One region of the Escherichia ruysiae genome, then DNA from elsewhere that is predicted to be linked to it. Evidence: predicted binding sites of a transcription regulator. Region 1 holds the regulator's gene; the other holds the start of a gene.

Region 1 (5,049 bases):
TATCAGGCCTACGCGGATGAGGCATTAACACCACATCCGGCAAGATAAATCGCACTTTGCCTGCAAACTGTAACGCAGAAGGTTATCCTTCTGCGTTTTTGTTTATTAGCTGTTGGCAACGCAAACTGCTTCAGGTTGTTTTCTGGCTGACATAAATACCAGCAACAATGCCAGCCCCGCGACAATCGCCCCCATCACCGGCACAAAACTGTATCCCAGACCACCGGAAATCACTGCACCACCGGCTGCGGCACCCAGCGCATTTCCAAGGTTAAAGGCACCAATATTTACTGATGAAGACAAACCCGGCGCTTCGCTGGCAACGCGCATTACACGCATCTGCAACGGTGGTACAACCGCAAAGGTTGCAGCGCCCCACACCACCATGCTAATAGCCGCGCCAAACTCATTTCGCGCCAGGAACGGGATCGCGAGCATAATCACCATCAGCAGCAGCAAAAAGCCTTTCAACGTGCCGTTAACTGAACGATCTGCAAGTTTGCCGCCGAGAAAGTTACCGATAGAGAATCCGACACCAATCAGCACCAGCATTGCAGTGACGAACACCGGCGTTGCGTGAGTGATACTTTGCAGTACCGGAGAAATATAGGTGTAGAGGGTGAACATTGCGCCAGCGCCCAGCACCGTCGTCAGCAATGCAGACAGCACCTGTGGACGCAACAGTACCGCCAGCTCTTTTTTCACGTCAGGCCGCGCCCCTGCGCCACCTTTAGGTAAAGAGAAGAACAGGCTCACCATTGAAATCACACCCAGCCCCGCCGTTGCCAGAAATGACATACGCCAGCCAATAGTTTCCCCAAGCCAGGTTGCCGCCGGAACGCCACCGATATTCGCCAGTGTTAAGCCCATAAACATAGTTGCAACTGCGCTGGCCTGTTTATGTTTTGGCACCACGCTTGCTGCCACGACAGACCCCAGACCAAAAAACGCCCCGTGATTCAGGCTGGTTAAAATGCGTGAAAGCATCAGCGTCATATAGTCCGGTGCGATGGCAGAAAGTACGTTACCGAGCGTGAAAATCGCCATCAGGAAAATCAGCGCACTACGGCGGGCACGATGAGAAAGCAGAAGCGTCATCAATGGCGCGCCAACCATCACGCCAACCGCATAGGCGCTGATTAACATTCCGGCAGCGGGAATCGAGACATCCACACCACGCGCAATAACGGGCAACAAGCCCATTGGCGAGAATTCCGTTGTCCCGATACCAAATGCGCCAATTGCCAGCGCCAGCAACGGATAGTTAATTTTCATGCCTAATCTCCACCTCTTCGCGTCATCACGCGATGTTCATCAAAGTGGCGAAAGCATGACATCAATCACAAAAGAATGAAAATAACAAAAAGAGAAAACACTTTTGCCATTTTGCTAACAAAGAGGAAGGAGATGTGAGGGAGAACGCGCTCCCTCGAGGGGAAATCAGTGTAGCGCGGCAGTCAAACCCACGGCCACGATCAAACCAAGAACGATAATGGTTGTTACCAGTGAAAATTTAAGGTCGGTGCTCATCAAGTTTTCTCCTTTTTATTACCCCACAAAAAGTGATATTACGCATTTTTACATACTGTGATGAAAAAATCTCCCGTCATTTATAATGATAAGTGTTTTTACTACTTCCCCTTTTCATCAAGATCGGCCAAAATTCCACGCTTACATTATTTGCGTACTGGCCATTGACCCCTTCCTGACGCTCTGTGTCATTTTCCCGGCGTACCGCAACACTTTTGTTGTGCGTAAGGTGTGTAAAGGCAAACGTTTACCTTGCGATTTTGCAGGAGCTGAAGTTAGGGTCTGGAGTGAAATGGAATGGCAACAATAAAAGATGTAGCGAAACGAGCAAACGTTTCCACTACAACTGTGTCACACGTAATCAACAAAACACGTTTCGTCGCTGAAGAAACGCGCAATGCTGTGTGGGCAGCGATCAAAGAATTACACTACTCCCCTAGCGCGGTGGCGCGTAGCCTGAAGGTTAACCACACCAAGTCTATCGGTTTGCTGGCGACCAGCAGCGAAGCGGCCTATTTCGCCGAAATCATTGAAGCGGTAGAAAAAAATTGCTTCCAGAAAGGCTACACGCTGATTCTGGGCAATGCGTGGAACAATCTTGAGAAACAGCGGGCTTATCTGTCGATGATGGCGCAAAAACGCGTCGATGGCCTGCTGGTGATGTGTTCGGAGTATCCGGAACCGTTGCTGGCGATGCTGGAAGAGTATCGCCATATCCCGATGGTGGTGATGGACTGGGGTGAAGCAAAAGCAGACTTTACCGATGCGGTTATCGATAACGCTTTTGAAGGCGGTTACATGGCCGGGCGCTATCTGATTGAACGCGGTCACCGCGAAATTGGCGTTATTCCTGGTCCTCTGGAGCGTAACACCGGTGCAGGTCGTTTGGCGGGCTTTATGAAAGCGATGGAAGAAGCCATGATCAAAGTGCCGGAAAACTGGATTGTGCAAGGTGACTTTGAGCCTGAATCAGGTTATCGCGCCATGCAGCAAATCCTGTCGCAACCACACAGACCTACCGCTGTCTTCTGTGGCGGCGATATTATGGCAATGGGCGCACTCTGTGCCGCTGATGAAATGGGGCTGCGCGTCCCGCAGGATGTTTCGCTGATCGGTTATGATAACGTGCGCAACGCTCGCTACTTTACCCCGGCACTGACCACTATCCATCAGCCAAAAGATTCGCTGGGTGAAACGGCGTTCAATATGCTGTTGGATCGTATCGTCAACAAACGCGAAGAACCGCAGTCAATTGAAGTTCATCCACGGTTGATTGAACGTCGCTCCGTGGCTGATGGCCCGTTCCGCGACTATCGTCGTTAATCACCCGTTGCGGGAGTCTCTTCCGGCTCCCGCAGCCACTCCTTATTCAGCGTCTCACTATCGCCGAGATACTCAAGCAACCAGGTTAAAGCAGGCGACATATCATTCTGCTGCCAGGTCAGACAACATGCTGAATCAGGGAATGGATTTTCCAGTTCTAGTGCTACCCACTTCCCCTCATTAAGCCACGGTTTGGCGAAATGTGTCGGCACCATACCGATGCATAACCCAGCCGAAATACACGTTGCCGATGATTCCCAGTCCGGTACAACAAGGCGCTTTTGGTTATCCAGCAGCCAGGTAATACGTTTTGGTAGCGTCCGCGAGGTGTCTTCGCGCACCAGCGATGGCCAGTTGCGCAACGTATCATCGCTGAATGGCCCATTCATTGACGCAAGCGGATGATGACGGGCAACAACACAACTCCAGCTCAACATCCCCATATCACGGAAGGCGTAACGACCGCCCACCGGAATCGCTCGTGTCGCGCCAATCGCCAGTTCCACGCGCCCGTCGGAAAGCGCATCCCAGACACCGTTAAATACTTCCTGAAATACCAGAAGTTCAACGTCATCAAAATGGCGATAGAAATCAACGATCATCTGCCGTGTACGTTCTGGCCTGACGATATTATCCACCGCAATGGCTAACTGACCGCGCCAGCCGTTCGCAATCTGCTGACATTGCTGGCGAGTGATCTGCATTTTTTTGACAACAGAGCGCCCTTCTTTGAGAAACCACGCCCCGGCAGCGGTCAGTTCCACATCACGATGACGCCGTTCAAAAAGCGGCACCGCCAGCCACTCTTCCAGCTGACGCACGGTATAGCTGACCGCTGAAGGAACGCGATGTAACTCCTGAGCCGCAGCACTAAAACTGCCATTACGCGCTACCGCATCAACCACTTCGAGAGAATACTCAGACCACATAGTTTGCCTGCAAAATTTTTGAAACCAGTCATCAAATATTACCGTTTCACAACAGGAATTTCACTCCCTACACTTTGCGACGGTGTTTAACTGAGAAATTTAGAGAATATACATGCAACCTGGGAAAAGATTTTTAGTCTGGCTGGCGGGTTTGAGCGTACTCGGTTTTCTGGCAACCGATATGTATCTGCCCGCTTTCGCCGCCATTCAGGCCGATTTGCAAACGCCTGCGTCTGCTGTCAGTGCCAGCCTTAGTCTGTTCCTTGCCGGTTTTGCCGCAGCCCAACTTCTGTGGGGGCCGCTCTCCGACCGTTATGGTCGTAAACCGGTGTTATTAATCGGCCTGACAATTTTTGCATTAGGTAGTCTGGGGATGTTATGGGTGGATAACGCCATCACTCTGCTGGTATTACGGTTTGTGCAAGCGGTTGGTGTCTGTGCCGCCGCAGTTATCTGGCAGGCGTTGGTGACGGATTACTATCCTTCACAAAAAGTGAATCGTATTTTCGCCACGATCATGCCATTGGTGGGACTCTCTCCTGCCCTTGCTCCTCTTTTAGGTAGCTGGCTGCTGGTTCATTTTTCCTGGCAGGCGATTTTCGCCACCTTGTTTGCCATTACCGTAGTACTTATTCTGCCCATTTTCTGGCTTAAACCCACGACTAAAGCACGTAACGATAGTCAGGATGGACTGACCTTTACCGATCTGCTGCGTTCAAAAACCTATCGCGGCAACGTGCTGATTTATGCGGCCTGTTCAGCCAGTTTCTTTGCCTGGCTGACCGGTTCACCGTTCATCCTTAGCGAGATGGGCTACAGCCCGGCAGTCATTGGTTTAAGTTATGTACCACAAACCATCGCGTTTCTGATTGGTGGTTATGGCTGTCGCGCAGCATTGCAAAAATGGCAAGGCAAACAATTATTACCGTGGCTGCTGGCGCTGTTTGCTGTCAGTGTCGTGGCGACCTGGGCTGCTGGCTTCATTAGCCATGTTTCGCTGGTCGAAATCCTGATCCCATTCTGTGTGATGGCTATTGCTAACGGCGCAATCTACCCGATTGTTGTCGCCCAGGCGCTGCGCCCCTTCCCACATGCGACCGGCCGCGCTGCAGCATTGCAGAACACACTGCAACTGGGACTGTGCTTCCTCGCAAGCCTTGTGGTTTCCTGGCTCATCAGCGTTAGCACACCACTGCTCACCACCACCTGCGTGATGTTATCGACCGTGGTACTGGCTTCTCTGGGTTACATGATGCAACGTTGTGAA
Region 2 (5,049 bases), 3.1 Mb from region 1:
ACGACAGTCGTCGATATTGACGGTCGGCTGGATAAACCGGCAAATGTTCAGGTTGCGCTGGATCTGGACGTGAAAGGTTTCCAGCAGTGGGTGGCGGAGGTGCTGGCGCTGGCGCCGTAACCTGTCACATGTTATCAGCATGTAGTCATTCACTGACTCATGCCTTTCACTGATATCCCTCCCTGTTTATCATTAATTTCTAATTATCAGCGTTTTTGGCTGGCGGCGTAGCGATGCGCTGGTTACTCTGAAAACGGTCTATACAAATTAACAAAAGAGAATAGCTATGCATGATGCAAACATCCGCGTTGCCATCGCGGGAGCCGGGGGGCGTATGGGCCGCCAGTTGATTCAGGCGGCGCTGGCATTAGAGGGCGTGCAGCTTGGCGCGGCGCTGGAACGCGAAGGATCTTCTTTACTGGGCAGCGATGCTGGCGAACTGGCTGGAGCAGGAAAAACCGGCATTATCGTACAAAGCAGCCTTGATGTTGTAAAAGATGATTTTGATGTGTTTATCGATTTTACCCGTCCGGAAGGTACGCTGAACCATCTCGCTTTTTGCCGCCAACATGGCAAAGGGATGGTGATTGGCACCACGGGTTTTGATGACGCAGGTAAACAGGCGATTGGTGAAGCTGCCAAAGATATTGCGATTGTCTTTGCCGCCAACTTTAGCGTCGGTGTCAACGTCATGCTTAAGTTGCTGGAGAAAGCGGCTCAGGTCATGGGTGACTACACTGATATCGAAATTATCGAAGCGCATCATCGACATAAAGTCGATGCGCCGTCAGGCACTGCGCTGGCGATGGGGGAAGCGATTGCCCATGCGTTGGATAAAGATCTGAAAGATTGTGCCGTTTACAGCCGCGAAGGGCATACCGGTGAACGCGTTCCCGGAACGATAGGTTTTGCCACTGTACGTGCCGGAGACATCGTGGGTGAACATACCGCCATGTTTGCCGATATCGGCGAACGTCTGGAGATCACTCATAAGGCTTCCAGCCGCATGACATTTGCTAACGGCGCAGTAAGATCGGCATTGTGGCTGAGTGGCAAGGAAAGTGGCCTTTTTGATATGAGAGATGTGCTTAATCTCAATAAATTGTAACCACAAAACATTTGTAATGACGCAAAAATAACACATTTAATTTATTGATTATAAAGGGCTTTAATTTTAAGCCCTTTTATTTTTGGTGTTATGTTTTTGAATTTTATTCAAGTGCTAAAAATTACATGTTTTGTCTTCTTCTTTTGTTGTTTTAATGTAAATTTTGACCATCTGGTCCACTTTTTTTCTTCGTGTTCTTTGTTTACACATTCTTCTCGCTGCGCAAGCGTTTTCCAGACCTTGTTAGATTGTGTTTTTGTCGGTTAGTGCCTGTAAAATAGATGTGAGGCATAAAATTATATAATAAATCCCGCTATTGAGTTGACTTTTAGCGCCCATATCTCCAGAATGCCGCCGTTTGCCAGAAATTCGTCGGTAAGCAGATTTGCATTGATTCATCGCATCATTGTGAATTAATATGCAAATAAAGTGAGTGAATATTCTCTGGAGGGTGTTTTGATTAAGTCAGCGCTATTGGTTCTGGAAGACGGAACCCAGTTTCACGGTCGGGCCATAGGGGCAACAGGTTCGGCGGTTGGGGAAGTCGTTTTCAATACTTCAATGACCGGTTATCAAGAAATCCTCACTGATCCTTCCTATTCTCGTCAAATCGTTACTCTTACTTATCCCCATATTGGCAATGTCGGCACTAATGACGCTGATGAAGAATCTTCTCAGGTACATGCACAAGGTCTGGTGATTCGCGACCTGCCGCTGATTGCCAGCAACTTCCGTAATACCGAAGACCTCTCTTCTTACCTGAAGCGCCATAACATCGTAGCGATTGCCGATATCGATACCCGTAAGCTGACGCGTTTACTGCGCGAGAAAGGCGCACAGAACGGCTGCATCATCGCGGGCGACAACCCGGATGCGGCGCTGGCATTAGAAAAAGCCCGCGCGTTCCCTGGCCTCAATGGTATGGATCTGGCAAAAGAAGTGACTACCGCAGAGGCCTATAGCTGGACACAAGGGAGTTGGAGGCTGACCGGCGGCCTGCCAGAAGCGAAAAAAGAAGACGAGCTGCCGTTCCACGTCGTGGCTTATGATTTCGGTGCCAAGCGCAACATCTTGCGGATGCTGGTGGACAGAGGCTGTCGCCTGACCATCGTTCCGGCACAAACCTCTGCGGAAGACGTGTTGAAAATGAATCCGGACGGTATCTTCCTCTCCAACGGCCCTGGCGATCCGGCACCGTGCGATTACGCCATTACCGCCATCCAGAAATTCCTCGAAACCGACATCCCGGTATTTGGTATCTGCCTCGGTCATCAGCTGCTGGCGCTGGCAAGTGGGGCGAAGACCATCAAAATGAAATTTGGTCACCACGGCGGCAACCATCCGGTGAAAGATATTGAGAAAAACGTGGTGATGATCACCGCCCAGAACCACGGTTTTGCGGTGGACGAAGCAACATTACCTGCAAACCTGCGTGTTACACATAAATCCCTGTTCGACGGTACGTTACAAGGGATTCATCGCACCGATAAACCGGCGTTCAGCTTCCAGGGGCACCCTGAAGCCAGCCCTGGTCCACACGACGCAGCGCCGTTGTTCGACCACTTTATCGAGTTAATTGAGCAGTACCGTAAAACCGCTAAGTAATCAGGAGTAAAAGAGCCATGCCAAAACGTACAGATATAAAAAGTATCCTGATTCTGGGTGCGGGCCCGATTGTTATCGGTCAGGCGTGTGAGTTTGACTACTCTGGCGCGCAAGCATGTAAAGCCCTTCGCGAAGAGGGTTACCGCGTCATTCTGGTGAACTCCAACCCGGCGACCATCATGACCGACCCGGAAATGGCTGATGCGACCTACATCGAGCCGATTCACTGGGAAGTGGTACGTAAGATTATTGAAAAAGAGCGTCCGGATGCGGTGCTGCCAACGATGGGCGGTCAGACGGCGCTGAACTGTGCGCTTGAGCTTGAGCGTCAGGGCGTGCTGGAAGAGTTCGGTGTGACTATGATTGGTGCTACCGCCGACGCGATTGATAAAGCAGAAGACCGCCGCCGTTTCGACGTGGCGATGAAGAAAATCGGCCTCGAAACCGCGCGTTCTGGTATCGCACATACTATGGAAGAGGCGCTGGCGGTTGCCGCTGAAGTTGGCTTCCCGTGCATCATTCGACCTAGCTTTACTATGGGCGGTAGTGGTGGCGGTATCGCCTATAACCGCGAAGAGTTTGAAGAAATTTGCGCCCGTGGTCTGGATCTCTCCCCGACCAAAGAGCTGCTGATTGATGAGTCGCTGATCGGCTGGAAAGAGTACGAGATGGAAGTGGTGCGTGATAAAAACGACAACTGCATCATCGTCTGCTCTATCGAAAACTTCGATGCGATGGGCATCCACACCGGTGACTCCATCACCGTGGCGCCAGCCCAGACGCTGACCGACAAAGAATATCAAATCATGCGTAACGCCTCGATGGCGGTACTGCGTGAAATTGGCGTTGAAACTGGCGGTTCCAACGTTCAGTTTGCGGTTAACCCGAAAAACGGTCGCCTGATTGTTATCGAAATGAACCCGCGTGTGTCGCGTTCTTCGGCGCTGGCATCGAAAGCCACCGGCTTCCCGATTGCCAAAGTGGCGGCGAAACTGGCGGTGGGTTACACCCTTGACGAGCTGATGAACGACATCACCGGCGGGCGTACTCCGGCTTCCTTCGAACCGTCCATCGACTACGTGGTTACTAAAATTCCTCGCTTCAACTTCGAGAAATTCGCTGGTGCGAACGACCGTCTGACCACCCAGATGAAATCGGTTGGCGAAGTGATGGCGATTGGTCGCACGCAGCAGGAATCCTTGCAAAAAGCCCTGCGCGGCCTGGAAGTCGGTGCGACCGGCTTCGACCCGAAAGTGAGCCTCGATGACCCGGAAGCCCTGACAAAAATCCGCCGCGAACTGAAAGATGCCGGCGCAGAGCGTATCTGGTACATCGCCGATGCCTTCCGTGCGGGCTTGTCTGTAGACGGCGTTTTCAACCTGACCAACATTGATCGCTGGTTCCTGGTGCAAATTGAAGAGCTGGTGCGTCTGGAAGAGAAAGTGGCAGAAGTGGGCATCACTGGCCTGAACGCTGACTTCCTGCGCCAGCTAAAACGCAAAGGCTTTGCTGATGCGCGTCTGGCAAAACTGGCGGGCGTGCGTGAAGCGGAAATCCGCAAGCTGCGCGACCAGTATGATTTGCATCCGGTCTACAAACGTGTGGATACCTGTGCGGCAGAGTTTGCTACCGACACCGCTTACATGTACTCCACTTATGAAGAAGAGTGCGAAGCGAATCCGTCTACTGACCGTGAAAAAATCATGGTGCTCGGCGGCGGCCCGAACCGTATCGGTCAGGGGATCGAATTCGACTACTGCTGCGTACACGCCTCGCTGGCGCTGCGCGAAGACGGTTACGAAACCATTATGGTTAACTGTAACCCGGAAACTGTCTCTACCGACTACGACACGTCCGACCGTCTCTACTTTGAGCCGGTAACCCTGGAAGATGTGCTGGAAATCGTGCGTATTGAGAAGCCGAAAGGCGTTATCGTTCAGTATGGCGGTCAGACCCCGCTGAAACTGGCGCGCGCACTGGAAGCCGCTGGCGTGCCGGTTATCGGCACCAGCCCGGATGCCATCGACCGTGCAGAAGACCGTGAACGCTTCCAGCACGCGGTTGACCGTCTGAAACTGAAACAACCGGCTAACGCTACCGTTACCGCTATTGAAATGGCGGTTGAGAAGGCGAAAGAGATTGGCTACCCGCTGGTGGTGCGCCCATCTTACGTTCTCGGCGGTCGGGCGATGGAAATCGTCTACGATGAAGCCGACCTGCGCCGTTACTTCCAGACGGCGGTGAGTGTCTCTAACGATGCGCCGGTGCTGCTGGATCATTTCCTTGATGACGCGGTAGAAGTTGATGTGGACGCCATCTGCGACGGCGAAATGGTG

The links. The regulator PurR, encoded in region 1, represses purine synthesis genes. The targets are predictions, from matches to a motif close to CANGCAAACGTTTGCNTG.
Region 2: the regulator PurR is predicted to act here: its motif matches at 1,328-1,345, upstream of carA (glutamine-hydrolyzing carbamoyl-phosphate synthase small subunit).

Annotation. Positions count from the first base shown of each region.
Region 1 is NZ_JAVIWS010000001.1:243,510-248,558, reverse strand. It holds gene RGV86_RS01345 (MFS transporter) at 106-1,275, opposite strand; gene cydH (cytochrome bd-I accessory subunit CydH) at 1,441-1,530, opposite strand; gene purR (HTH-type transcriptional repressor PurR) at 1,828-2,853, shown strand; gene punR (DNA-binding transcriptional activator PunR) at 2,850-3,782, opposite strand; gene punC (purine nucleoside transporter PunC) at 3,895-5,049, shown strand, end outside.
Region 2 is NZ_JAVIWS010000001.1:3,334,200-3,339,248, forward strand. It holds gene rihC (ribonucleoside hydrolase RihC) at 1-120, shown strand, start outside; gene dapB (4-hydroxy-tetrahydrodipicolinate reductase) at 287-1,108, shown strand; gene carA (glutamine-hydrolyzing carbamoyl-phosphate synthase small subunit) at 1,565-2,713, shown strand; gene carB (carbamoyl-phosphate synthase large subunit) at 2,731-5,049, shown strand, end outside.